2 regions of the Pararhizobium sp. LjRoot238 genome follow, and region 2 is predicted to be linked to the other one. Evidence: riboswitches for the same ligand, from Rfam matches in the RefSeq annotation. Region 2 holds a riboswitch; the other holds the start of a gene.
The links. Region 2 has a riboswitch for S-adenosylmethionine ahead of metA (homoserine O-acetyltransferase MetA). Riboswitches for the same ligand answer to the same signal wherever they lie in the genome.

Region 1: it holds a riboswitch for S-adenosylmethionine, as region 2 does, so the genes downstream of both, ACSQ3F_RS03580 (O-succinylhomoserine sulfhydrylase) here and metA (homoserine O-acetyltransferase MetA) in region 2, are expected to answer to the same signal.

Annotation. Positions count from the first base shown of each region.
Region 1 is NZ_CAXUPP020000001.1:697,124-703,631, reverse strand. Features, by position in the region: gene apaG (Co2+/Mg2+ efflux protein ApaG) at 1-165, opposite strand, end outside; gene ACSQ3F_RS03585 (CDP-alcohol phosphatidyltransferase family protein) at 261-881, shown strand; gene ACSQ3F_RS03580 (O-succinylhomoserine sulfhydrylase) at 933-2,117, opposite strand; SAM riboswitch at 2,163-2,241, opposite strand; gene ACSQ3F_RS03575 (2'-deoxycytidine 5'-triphosphate deaminase) at 2,350-3,447, shown strand; tRNA gene ACSQ3F_RS03570 (tRNA-Gly) at 3,515-3,588, shown strand; gene ACSQ3F_RS03565 (hypothetical protein) at 3,943-4,908, shown strand; gene ACSQ3F_RS03560 (glycosyltransferase family 2 protein) at 5,040-6,508, opposite strand, start outside.
Region 2 is NZ_CAXUPP020000001.1:1,575,779-1,582,286, forward strand. Features, by position in the region: gene ACSQ3F_RS07795 (hypothetical protein) at 1-348, opposite strand, end outside; gene ACSQ3F_RS07800 (SDR family oxidoreductase) at 507-1,274, opposite strand; gene ACSQ3F_RS07805 (aldose epimerase family protein) at 1,366-2,382, opposite strand; gene metA (homoserine O-acetyltransferase MetA) at 2,527-3,453, opposite strand; SAM riboswitch at 3,527-3,604, opposite strand; gene ACSQ3F_RS07815 (SRPBCC family protein) at 3,682-4,164, opposite strand; gene ACSQ3F_RS07820 (SRPBCC family protein) at 4,196-4,663, opposite strand; gene ACSQ3F_RS07825 (SRPBCC family protein) at 4,684-5,157, opposite strand; gene ACSQ3F_RS07830 (ArsR/SmtB family transcription factor) at 5,154-5,504, opposite strand; gene ACSQ3F_RS07835 (Ohr family peroxiredoxin) at 6,375-6,508, shown strand, end outside.

The sequences.
Region 1 (6,508 bases), 880 kb from region 2:
GGTGATATGCCAGTAGCGCGTCATCAGCCGCACGGTCTTGCCCGAAAGGTTGGAGATCAGGATGCGGTAGCCCCAGACATAACGGCTGTCCTCCGGATCGGACTGCTCCTCCAGATAATAAGGCTCAACGGTCACCTCGATATCGCGAGTTAGCGCGCGGTACATATGCAAACCCTTTTCAAGTCTATGGGCGATATTCTACAGCAAGATGGTTTCGTCAAGAATAATGGACAGCGTAAACTGTTAGGATAGGGCACAGCATGCTCGACGGTCACTTCAGGAAACGGCTTGATCCCTGGCTCGATCGCGCCGGCCGGGCTTTGGTTCGCCGCGGCATCAGCGCGAACACGATCACGATCACGGGCTTTCTGCTCGGATTGGCCGCCGCCATTGCCATCGTTCTCGACGCTTTCGCCTGGGCTTTTATTCTGATCGGCGCAAGCCGGCTCTGTGATGGATTGGACGGCGCCGTCGCGCGCGCGACTAGGAACACGGATTTCGGCGGCTTCCTCGATATCGTGCTCGATTTCGCCTTTTACGGCCTCATCCCCTTCGCCTTTATCCTGGCCGATCCCTATGAAAACGGCGCTGCAGGCGGGCTGCTTCTTCTCTCTTTCTATATCAATGGTGCGAGCTTTCTCGCTTTCGCCGTCATAGCCGAGAAGCGCGGCCTCGCGACGGATGCGCGGGGCATGAAGTCGCTCTATTTCACCACCGGCCTCGCCGAGGCAACGGAAACGATCGCCGTCTTCCTGGCCTTCTGCCTGTTCCCGCATTGGTTTTCGGAGATCGCCGTCGTTTTTGCGCTTATCTGCTTCTACACGGCGCTGTCGCGCATCATGCTGGCGCGGGCGAGCTTCAAGGCTGAAACACAGGCATAGAAAAACGCCCGCATCCGGCTGGACACGGGCGTTCGAAACAAAAGCTGAAAATCAGGCCTTTACGGATTTCAGCGCGCGGGCGAAATCCTCGATCAGGTCCTCGCTGTCTTCGATGCCGGCCGAGAAGCGCACGGTGCCGGGCGAAATGCCGAGCTCAGTGCGGGCTTCGTCCGACAGGTTCTTGTGCGTCGTCGTCGCCGGATGGGTGATCAGGCTCTTACTGTCGCCGAGATTGTTGGAGATCAGCACGATATCCAGCGCATTCTGCAGCGCGAAGGCCGCGTCCTTGCCACCCTTCAGTTCGAAGCAGACCAGTGTCGAACCGCCCTTCATCTGCCGGGAGATGATATCGGCCTGCGGATGATCCTTGCGGCCCGGATAGATCACGCGGGCGACCTCCGGCTGCTCGGCGAGGAAGTCGGCGACGCGCGCGGCATTCTCGCTCTGCTGGCGCACGCGCAGCGGCAGGGTCTCGATGCCCTTCAGCAGCGTCCAGGCGTTGAACGGCGACAGCGCCGGGCCGGTATGGCGGAAATAGTCGTGCAGGTGCTCGTTGATCCATTCCTTGTCGGAGAGGATCACGCCGCCGAGGCAACGGCCCTGGCCGTCGATATGCTTGGTGGCGGAATAGACGACGATGTGGGCGCCGAGTTCCAGCGGCTTCTGCAGGAGCGGCGTCGCAAAGACGTTGTCGACAACGACCTTGGCGCCGATCGCATTGGCGATCTTGGCAACGCCGGCGATATCGACGACTTCCAGCGTCGGATTGGTCGGGCTTTCGAGGAAGAACACCTTGGTGTTCGGCTTGACCGCCTTTTCCCAGTTTTCAAGGAAGCGCCCGTCGATCAGCGTGCATTCGATGCCGTATTTGGGCGCCAGTGTCTCCACCACCCAGCGGCAGGAACCGAACAGGGCACGGGCCGCGACGATATGGTCGCCGGCCTTGAGCTGGCAGAGAATGGCGGCCGAAACCGCCGCCATGCCGGATGCCGTGGCGCGCGCATCCTCGGCGCCTTCCAGCATACACATGCGCTGTTCGAACATGTCGTTGGTCGGGCTGCCGTAGCGGGCATAGATGAAGCCGTCGGTCTCGCCCTTGAAGCGCGCCTCGGCAGCTTCAGAGCTGTCATAGACGAAGCCCTGCGTTAGGAAGATGGCTTCGGAGGTTTCGCCGTGGTTCGAACGGGTCGTGCCGCCATGAACGAGCTGTGTTGCCGGGCGCCAGTTTTTGCTCATCGGATCGTCGCTTTCACAAACAAAAAAACCGGCCGCAAAAGCAAGCCGGTTTCGAACCCGGCCTTTTTAGCTACTTGTTTAACGTGGCTGCAAGCCGACCGGCCAAATCACCACGGGATAAGTCAGTATTTACTGATTAGCCGCGCTTGCGTCAATTCCCGGGAACAAGAAGATATGTCACGGGGACAATTTGGTTTATGACGTGCCGTTTTCGGCAACAAGGAAGATAGCAATGACGAGGGCCACAGGCATTCTAGCCGATCGCGCGATTGCAGCGTTGTTTGATGAAGGGCGTTTGAAGAGCGAAAGCAAGCTGGATATCGATCAGATCCAGCCGGCCAGCCTCGATCTGCGTCTGGGGTCGAAAGCCTTCCGCGTGCGCGCCAGCTTCATGCCCGGACCCAGCCACCTTGTGGCCGACAAGCTTGACCGGCTGAAACTGCACGTCATCGATCTCTCCGAAGGGGCCGTGCTCGAAACCGGCTGCGTCTATATCGTGCCGCTGATGGAAAGCCTCGACCTGCCACCCGGCATGTCGGCGTCTGCCAATCCGAAGAGCTCGACCGGCCGCCTCGACATCTTCACCCGTGTCATTACCGACCGGGCGCAGGAATTCGACAAGATCCCGGCCGGATATTCCGGCCCGCTCTATCTCGAAATCAGCCCGCGCACCTTCCCGATCATCGTGCGCCGCGGCTCGCGCCTGTCGCAGATCCGCTTTCGCATCGGCCACGCGCTTCTCAGTGAAGCCGAGGTCCTCGCGCTGCATGAAAGCGATGTGCTGGTCGCAAGCGAAAAGCCGAACGTCTCCGGCGGCGGCATCGCCCTTTCGATCGACCTCAAGGGGACCGGCGCCGACGGCCTGATCGGCTATCGCGGCAAGCACCACACCGCCGTTGTCGATGTCGACAAGAAGGCCGAGCATGGCATCTTCGATTTCTGGGAGCCGCTCTATAGCCGCGGCCGCGACGAGCTGATCCTCGATCCCGATGAGTTCTACATCCTCGTCTCGCGCGAAGCGGTGCACGTGCCGCCGCTCTATGCCGCCGAAATGACGCCGTTCGATCCGCTGGTCGGCGAATTCCGCGTCCACTACGCCGGCTTCTTCGATCCCGGCTTCGGCCATGCCTTTGCCGGCGGAACGGGAAGTCGCGCCGTGCTCGAAGTCCGCAGCCACGAGGTCCCGTTCATTCTCGAGCACGGCCAGATCGTCGGCCGTCTGGTCTATGAGTACATGCTGGAGCAGCCGGAAGGCCTTTATGGGCTTGATCTCGGCTCCAACTACCAGGCGCAGGGCCTGAAGCTCTCCAAGCATTTCCGATCGGAATAAAAGGCGTCCGTAAAATCGGATGCCACCTTGACAGCCGGCAGCGCTTGGTGAAAACCTAGCAGCCGTTGCGGGTATGATGTAGTGGTAGCTTGTCAGCTTCCCAAGCTGATCGTGCGGGTTCGATTCCCGCTACCCGCTCCACTCTGTTTTTCAGGGCTTTGAGAACGATTTTGATCCTTTGGATTTGGCCGGTTTTACGGCCGGTTTTGTACTTCCTTTTCTTTTTCTGACTCATCGAGCCGGCGAATGATCGCTTCGGTGGCGGCCGCTTGGCTTACCGGGCGGCGGATGATTTTTGCGATGATACGCTCCGGGGCCTCGCGATATAGGCGCGTGCCGCCGTGCCGCGCAGGTCGTCAAAATGCTGTTTTCGGTTGGAGAAGCTAGTTTTGCTGCATTGCAGCAAAGGCAATTAGACGTTATCGTTGGGGCCGGGCCGGTGGATCAGGGACAGGGATTGGTCACAAAAAACCTTGTTATATGTAAGGATATCAGATGCTTGATGCACGCAAACCCAAACCGCAGGACCTGGAAACCATTGCCCGCAGCGGCGGAGTTTTCCGCCGCATGGCAGCACGTGTACCAACCTATCTCACGGATGTGCGGGAGAACCCCGCCTGGCTGCCAATGTTTCTGCTGGCGCGGACAATGCCGTTCCGCAAGGCGCATTGGCTGACCGCCAAACCCGTGCGATCGAGCGCAAGTGCTGCGCCTTCGATGTTCGGCGACCTTCAGGCGGAAGTGATCGCGGCGGAACTCAGACGAACCGGTATCGCTACCGGTCTCACACTGCCTGCGCCGATCCAGGCGGAAATCGCCCGTTTCGGCCACGAAACACCGTGTTTTGGCAACTTCGATCGCAAGGTGGAGTTTCTCGCTGGTGAGCACGCAGACGCCGAGCGGCGTTTTGGCCGCACGATACTGAGCGGCCATCATTTCGAGCGGGTCCTGCAATGTGACGCCGCTTTGGCGGTGCAGCGCGACCCATTGCTTCTCGACGTGGCACGGCATTATCTCGGCGGCGAAGCCAAATTGATCACGACGCGGACATGGTGGAGCTTCCCGACGAAGTCTGCCTCCGAGGCTGATCTCAGCCGCGCCTCGTTCAAGTTCCATTTCGATCTCGATGATTGGCGGATGTTGAAATTCTTTTTCTACCTCTCCGACGTCGATGCCGATGCCGGCCCGCATGTCTATGTGCGGGGCAGCCACAATCGCCGGCGCATGAAGCATCAACTGACGCTACTCGTGGGGCATCCGGCGGATGAGGTCTTGGGCTTCTATGGTGAGGACAGCGCCATCACCCTGACCGGAAAGGCGGGTTCGGGTTTTGTCGAAGATCCGTTTGGCTTTCATATGGGAACATTGGCAAAACAGTCCCCGCGCCTGATGATGGAAGTCGGGTTTGGCGTGTCGAAGGCGTCAAAGCGCCGCTATCATGGCGAACCGATTGTCCGGTGATCGTTCCGCTCCGCGGCGGCCATCTTGCAGGCTTCTCCTCTCGGCGGCACATACCGCGGAGCATCAATCCATAAAGTTAGAACTGACGGCATGCTGATCGCGCGGGTTCGCTACCCGCTGCAACCGTTCTCTTATTTTTCGCTCACTGGTTCATGTGGCGTCTTGTTCCAGGAGAACGGATTGGTCTGGAGTTCCAGCACCGCCCTCCAGGCGGCGAGCGACATGATCAGCCAGTAGAACGGCACGAAGGCCCAGCGCATTCCAACGGCACGTCTTTCCCTCGCTCCCATTCGGTTACGCCCGAGCGCAATGAAGACGGCATAGCTGCCGAACAGGTTGACGATATCGCAGGCAAACAGCCAGAAGGCGAGCCAACTGTCCACATGCGTGCTCTGCTGAACCATCAGCCATGTCAGATAGACGAGAAATCCGATGACGATGGGGTGACTGAGCGAGGACACAAGCATGCCTGCGATCAGGACCTGAAAGACGGCAAAGGATGGCCAGCCCGTTTCCCTGCCAAGTTGCGCAGGTTTGCGCATCAGCACCAGCCAGGTCTGCAGCCAGCCCTTGAACCAGCGCGTCCGCTGGCCGAGCCAGACCGGCAGCGTCACCGGCGCCTCCTCGAAGGTGGGTCTGAAGATGACACGCGAGCGATAGCCCAAGCGATGCAGGCGCATGCCGAGGTCCGCATCCTCGGTCATATTGTACGGGTCCCAGCCGCCGATGTGCCGCAGTTCCGCAGTCCGAAAATGGTTGGATGTGCCGCCGAGCGGCAGCGGCAACCCGGTCAGCGACAGCATCGGCAACAACCCGCGAAACAGCCCGGCATATTCCACCGCAAACAGCGCGCTCAGCCACGATTGCCGTGCATTGGTGACGATCAACGGCGCCTGCAGGCAGATCACGCGCTCGGGTGCTGCCATGAACGCGGCATGGGCCTCGCGCAATTGGCCCGGATGCGGCCGGTCTTCCGCGTCATAGACGGTGACGAAGGTGCCGCGAACGCCCGGCAGAGCATAGCTCAAAGCCTTCGGCTTGGTGCGCGGCAGATGCACGGGAACAAGCACGATCTCATACTCGGGCGCTAGCGGCAGCGTCCGCAACGCTGCGATCGTCTCCTGGTCATCCTCCTCGCAGATCAGCTTGATATCGAGGCGCGAGCGTGGCCAGTCGAGCCGGTCCAACGCCTCGATCAACTGGGCGGCAACGTTTTCTTCCTTGTAGAGCGCGACCAGGACTGAATAGACGGGCAAGGGCCCGGCCGGCACCGTCGCGCGCGGCTTTCGTGCGGAGCGCTCCTGCCGAAAGGCACAGCCCAGCGCGTAGAGCCGCACGGAAAAATTGGCCAGATAGAACAATGTCAGCACGATATGCAGCATCAGCAGGCTGATAATCGGCAGCGTGATGACGGCCGCGATCAGGGCGCAGAGAAAGACGCCGGCATAAAATCCCTGTTTTCCCCAGAAGGTGATGCGGGCGCTGTGAAGCGGGGTCGTTTCGAAAAGCGCCCGCGTTGTTGCAGTCACCCGGCGCAGGCGCCCGGCCTGCCAGGCGGCATTGCGCACCACGGAAGGGGTCGAGACGGCGAGCGACTGGC
Region 2 (6,508 bases):
GTTTGCGTCCTTGCGCACTTTCGCTTGCTTGAGCATTTTTTCTGGCATGGCCGACTGGGCTGCATCCCTGACGACCTCGGTCGCTGCATGGGTGGCGCTGCGGATGGCTTCGGTGGCGATGCCGATTGCCTTGGCGCCCTTGCGTGCGCCTTTCTTCGTCGCGTCGGCAATTTCGTCGCGTTCGGCGACGAGAACGGCGGCGGCGGCGCCCGCACCTGCGGTCAGCGCATTGGCGAGCACGTCGCGGCCAATATCGCTGGCGAGCAGCGACCGGATAACGGACGACTTGCGGATGGTTTTCGGGACCTTGTAGCCCGCAACCTTCCTCGGAATCCTGTTTTTTGCCATGTCGGTTCTCCTTCCTGGCAGTGAACGCAGGAGACGCGCTGGCTGTTCCAAAATATCTTTAGCCGGCAGTAGAGTTTTGCTGAGAAAACGCCTTGCAGAGCCGGTAAATCAGCGATCGGGCCCGGCCGCTTATCTATCGATTGCGCCGTGATTTCCGCTCAACCCCGGCCCACATACGGCATCTTCGTTGCCATGACGGTCATCGTCAGCACGTTTGCGTCGAGCGGCAGGCTCGCCATGTAGACGACGGCGTCGGCGACGAGTTTGGCGGGGATGGTCGGTTCGCTGGCGATCTCGCCATTGGCCTGCAGCACGCCGCCGCTCATGCTGGCGGTCATTTTGGTCGAGGCGTTGCCGATATCGATCTGGCCGCAGGCGATGTCGAAGGGGCGGCCGTCGAGCGCGGTGGATTTGGTGAGGCCGGTAATGGCGTGTTTGGTCGCGGTATAGGGCGCCGAGAAGGGACGCGGCGTCGAGGCGGAGATCGAGCCATTGTTGATGATCCGGCCGCCGCGCGGCGTCTGCGCCTTCATCAGCTTCATCGCCTGCTGGGTGCAGAGAAAAGCGCCGGTCAGGTTGGCAGCGACGATGGCGTTCCACTGTTCGAAGGTGATGTCTTCCATCGGCACGGCGGGCAGGCCCATGCCGGCATTGTTGACGAGCAGGTCGAGACGGCCGAAATCGTGGCGGATGGTCTGAAAAAGGGTGGCGACCGATTGCGGATCGCCGACATCGGCGGCGAATGCCCGCACCGTGCCGGTGGTATGCGCGGCCATTTCTATTGCGGTGGCCTGGAGAACGTCGGAGCGGCGGCCGGAGATGACGACGGTGAAGCCGTGCTCCAGCAGAGCCTCGGCAATTGCGCGGCCGATGCCGGTGCCGCCACCGGTCACCAGTGCGATCTTTCCTCTTGCCGTTCCCGCCATCGTTTCCACTCCTCCGCGGCTCAGGTCACCGCGGCTGCGTCAAAGACGAACGCGCCGCGAGCCTGCCATTGAGCCGTATCTGAGCAGGATGTCAGCTCCTGGTAAAGACGTAGTCTGTTTCCTGCCGCAGTGTCTCGCCGGGCCGCAGCACGGCTTGCGGGAAATTCGCGTGGTTGACGGCGTCCGGCCAGATCTGTGTTTCCAGGCAGAACCCGGCGAAGGGGCCGTAGCGGCGGCCTTCAAGGCCGGGAACGGGCACGTTCATCTTGAAACCGGTATAGAACTGCACGCCGGGCTCGGTGGTGCGGACCTCCAGCGAAACGCCGGAATTGATGCTGCGCACCAGGGCGATGGACTGCTTGGGGCCGCGCGCATCCGCCAGGCAGAAATTATGGTCGTAACCGATCCTGTCGCCTTCCATCTGGCGGCGCATCGGCGTCATGGCGCGCAGGTCGAAGACGGTGCCCTCGACGGCGCGGATTTCGCCGGTCGGCACCTGCCGCTCGTCCGTCGGCAGATAGTGGTCGGCGGCGATCATCACGTCGTGGCCGAACGTATCGGCCGTGCCGTCAAGATTGAAATAGCTGTGCTGGCAGACATTGCAGATCGTGGCACGGTCGGTCGTGCTCTCGTAGACAACATTAAGCACGCCGCCATCGCTTAACGTATAGGTGCAGGTGACGGTGCAATTGCCGGGATAACCGGCGCGGCCATCGGGATCGGCGATCTTGAGGACGAGACGATCTTCGGTCTTTTCGACGATCGTCCACAAGCGCTTGGCAATGCCATCGCTGCCGCCATGCAGGTGGGTCACGCCCTTTTCGTTGCATTCGAGCTGGTAGGACGTGCCGTCGATCGAGAAGCGCCCGCCGCCGATGCGGTTGGCGTTGCGGCCGGGCGTCGCGCCGAAATAGGGAGAATGGGAAAGATAGTCCTGAAAATTCTCGAAGCCGAGGACCAGCGGTGCTGCGTGTCCGTCGAGGCGCAGGTCCTGGATGACTGATCCCCAGGTGAGGATATGCGCCGTCAGCCCGCCGCCCCGGATGGTCATACGGTGAACCGGCTCGCCGGAGGGGAGATGGCCAAATATTTCAGTTTCTGTCTGCACGGTCATTTTCCTCCACTGGCTCGGCGGCAAACTGCGTCATTTCGGGCGAGGCGGCAACCGAAAAGTCATACAATTCACCGGGTTGATCGCAGGTCAAACACGGTGCGTTGGTGCGTTCAAGCGGCCGGATAACCAGACTTGCCGTCATTTCCGGTCTTTGCCGATATCGGCCGGATCATAAGGTGTCGTCTGGTAGATATCGTTGATCCAGTTGCCGAACAACAGATGCGCGTGGCTGCGCCAGCGGTTCTGCGGCGGCAGTTCCGGATCGTTATGGGGAAAGTGGTTGTGCGGCATCTTGATCGGCACGCCGGCATTCACGTCGCGGAAATATTCGTCCGACAGCGAGGTCGAATCATATTCGACATGGTTGAAGACGTAGAGGCGGTTGCCGGCCTTTTCATGCACGAAGCAGACGCCCATCTCGTCGGATTCCATCAGGATCTCAAGGTCCGGCACCTTCTCGATGTCGGCGCGGCGGACTTCGGTCCAGCGCGATACCGGAATCTGGAAATCATCTGAGAAGCCGTTGAGATAGACCGAGGCCGGGTTGAGATTGTGGTGGCGATAGACGCCGAAGGCCTTTTCCTTCAGCGTGTATTTCGGCACGCGGTGGAAATGATAGATCGCCGCCATGGCGCCCCAGCAGATGTTGAGCGTCGAATGGACATTGGTGTGGGTCCAGTCGAGGATCTGCTGCATCTCCTCCCAATAGGTGACGTCCTCATAGTCCAGCGTCTCGACAGGCGCGCCGGTGATGATCAAGCCGTCGAACTTGCGGTGCTTGACCTCGTCCCAGGTTTCGTAGAAGGCGAGCAGGTGCTCTTCCGGCGTGTTCTTGGCCTTGTGGCCGCCGAGACGGATGAGGGAGAACTCGACCTGCAGCGGCGTCGCCCCGACAAGGCGGGCCATCTGCACCTCGGTCTTGATCTTGTTCGGCATCAGGTTCAGGAGCCCGATCTGCAGCGGGCGGATGTCCTGACGGATCGCCGCGGTTTCGGTCATCACCCGCACGCCCTCTTTGACGAGGGTTTCGAAGGCGGGCAGCGTATCGGGAATCTTGATGGGCATGGGCAACACTCGATCACGGACAAGCCGGCAGAAAGAAAAAAACCGGCAACGAAAAATCGCTACCGGCCCGCTTGCTTGCGCATGCACGGCCCTTTAGCGATTTATTTAACGTGGCTGCAAGCCGGCCGGCCAAATCACCACGAGACGTCTAAATAGCGCCTGTCTGCGCTGGAATCAATATGGGACGCCCGGCTCTGCAAAACGGGCGCCCGATCGCATGTCCTCTGCTCAAGCTGAACGCTTCGCCGGCTCGTCGGCGGCGAGCGAGGCTGCGAGGTTGTCAAGCAGGGACTGGGTCCCGGTCTCGCGCTGGCCGACATTGTCGTGGCCGTCGAGGAAGGCGCCCTGTTCGGTGAAGACGAGCCTCGTTCCCTTGCTGCCCGGCTTGAACTCAACGGTCGCGAGCGACACCGAGAAACGCGTCTCATTGAGGTGCATGTCGTAGCTATAGACGATGCGCTCTTCGGGCACGATATCCTGATAGCGCGCATCGAACGTGTGCACGACGCCATCGGCTGCAGTGATGCTCAGGTGCTCGCCGCCGCCGGTGCGGAAATCGAAGCTATAGCTCTGCGATGTCCAGCCTTCGTGACTGCTGAACCACTGCGCCTTGCGGTCTTTTTCCGCAAAGGCGGCGAAGACGCGGGCCGGTGACGCGTCGTAGTGGCGCGTGATGGTGAAGGTGGCATGGGTTACCGAGCGTTCGGTCATGATGATCTCCTTGCCTGTTTGTCCGTCGTCGTTAGGCTGCGTTGCGCAGCACCTCGATGGCGAGGTTGTCGAGCATTTCGTTCCAGCCGGCCTCATGGTTTTCGGGCCGGTCGTGGCCGTCGAAGAAGACGCCCTGTTCGGTCAGGACGAGCCGGCAGGCCGTGCCCGCCACGATGAACTCGACCGTCAGAAGGCCGGCGAAAAGGCGTTTTCCCTCCGACGTCATGTTTCCGGCCGAGACGATGCGGGCGTTCGGCACGATGTCCTGGTAGACCGTCTCGTTGACGAAGACCGGTCCGTCCTTCGGACCGAAGCGGCTGATGTCGCTGCCGCCGGTGCGGAAATCGAAGCGGTCGTAGGAGACGTCCCATCCCTCACCGGGCGAGCCCCAGCGCAGCAGCGCTTTCGGGTCCGACCAGGCGGCGAATACCCGGAAAGGAGAGGCGTCGTATGTGCGTTCGACGACGATGGTGGAATGTCTGGTGGATCGTTCGGTCATGACAGTTTCCTCCTCTCCGCTCAGGCGGCTGCCGCGTCGCGTTCGAGTTCGCGGGCGAGATGGCCAAGGAGTTCGCGCCAGCCTTGTTCGCGGTCTACCACCTGGTCAAGCCCGTCGAGAAAGGCGCCCTGCTCGGTGAAGACGAGCCGTGTCCGCTTGCCTTCGGGCTTCAGTTCCACAGTGGCGAGCGAGGCGGAAATGCGGTTTTCGCCGATCGTCATCGCGTAGGCGAAGATCATCCGGCTGTCGGGCACGATGTCGTGATAGACGGTGTCGTTATAGATCATCGTCGTGCCGTCCTGGCTGAAACGGCCGGTCTCGCGGCCGCCGACGCGGAAGTCGAACGAATATTCGGCGATCGGCCAGCCATCGGATTTGACGAACCAGCGGTCGCGGGCGGCCGGGTCGGAAAAGGCCTGGAAGACGCGGGCGGGCGCGGCGTCATAGACGCGCTCGATGATGAATGTGGCGTGGGTAACGCTGCGTTCGGTCATGTCTTGCTCCCTTCGGTTTCTTTATTGTCTTCGGCGAGATACTCCCCCAGCGCATCGAGGCGGCGTTCCCACAATGCGCGGCGATCGGAGATCCATTGTTCCGCGAGGCTTAAGACCTGGCGGTCGATCGTGCAGGTCCTGACCCGCCCGATCTTCTTCGACTGGACGAGGCCGCTCAGTTCCAGCACCTGCAGGTGCTGCATCACCGAGGGCAGCGACATGGTGAGCGGTCCGGCAAGCTCGCTGACCGAAGCCGGTCCGCGGCAGAGCCGTTCCACCATCGTGCGGCGCGCCGGATCGGCAAGCGCCTGAAACATGAGATCGAGCTGGTTCGAATGGTTAAGCATATACCTAAGTATCACGATATGGCGAAACGTGCAAGGGATAGTTAAGTGGATTGCTAACTATTGTCAGACGGGACGCGGCCGCTGGCGGGACGTGGTTTTTGCGTGGGAGGTCGCAGCGTAGCTGCGGGTGGGGGTGAACCATTAGATGTCTCGGAGGGTCACCCCACCCCGGACCTGCGGTCCGACCCTCCCCCTCAAGGGGAGGGTGTTCGCCCTCGATCTCTGTGCATGCGCCTGCGATCACGCGGCGCGAAACGTCCGTGTCTTTTCGGAATTTCCAACCATGCCGGCCTTTCGGCATGGGTATCGGCCGGGGCACATCGGGTGCCTCAGTAAGTAAGTGTAGGTGACACGCGACGTGCCCCGTCTCGGCGGTTTTTACCTGCAACTGCGGTTTCTCTGCGCGGATGATCGGCACCTTTACCAGGGTGGGGCTCGCGGGCCTTCGTTATTGTTTACCCGCCGCGCCACGAAAGATCGGCCTTTCGGCAGACCAGTCGCCGGTCCTCATGTGTGCCTCACAGGCACGCCCCGCCCTGTTTCAGGCGAGAGGGAAACCATTTTCTGCAGGCCCCTGCGGCCGCGCCTGCGTTTCAAACACAGACCGAAGGCACCGGCCCCGCCTCGCCGGCAACGCTTTCCGGTGTATCCGATGGCGGGACGAGAGGAGTATGGCACGGGTGCAAAGGGCGGGGATTTGCGGGGATGGAGGAGGCGCCGGTTTCCAAATCGATCTCACGTCAGCGCGCCCGAATATAAATCGTATCCGATTAAATCGGAATAGTATTGACAAGGGTTCGCGCTGAGCGTATTTAGCTCGCATCCGATTAGATCGGATACGAGAAAAAGCGAACGGAAAAGGATATCGCTATGACTGAGAAGCTTCTCTTCACCGGAAAGACCCACAACAAGGGTGGCCGCGACGGTTTTGCACGCAGCAACGACGGCAAGCTGGACCTCAAGCTGACGCAGCCGCACCCGGCCGCCGAAAACCTGTTCGGCGC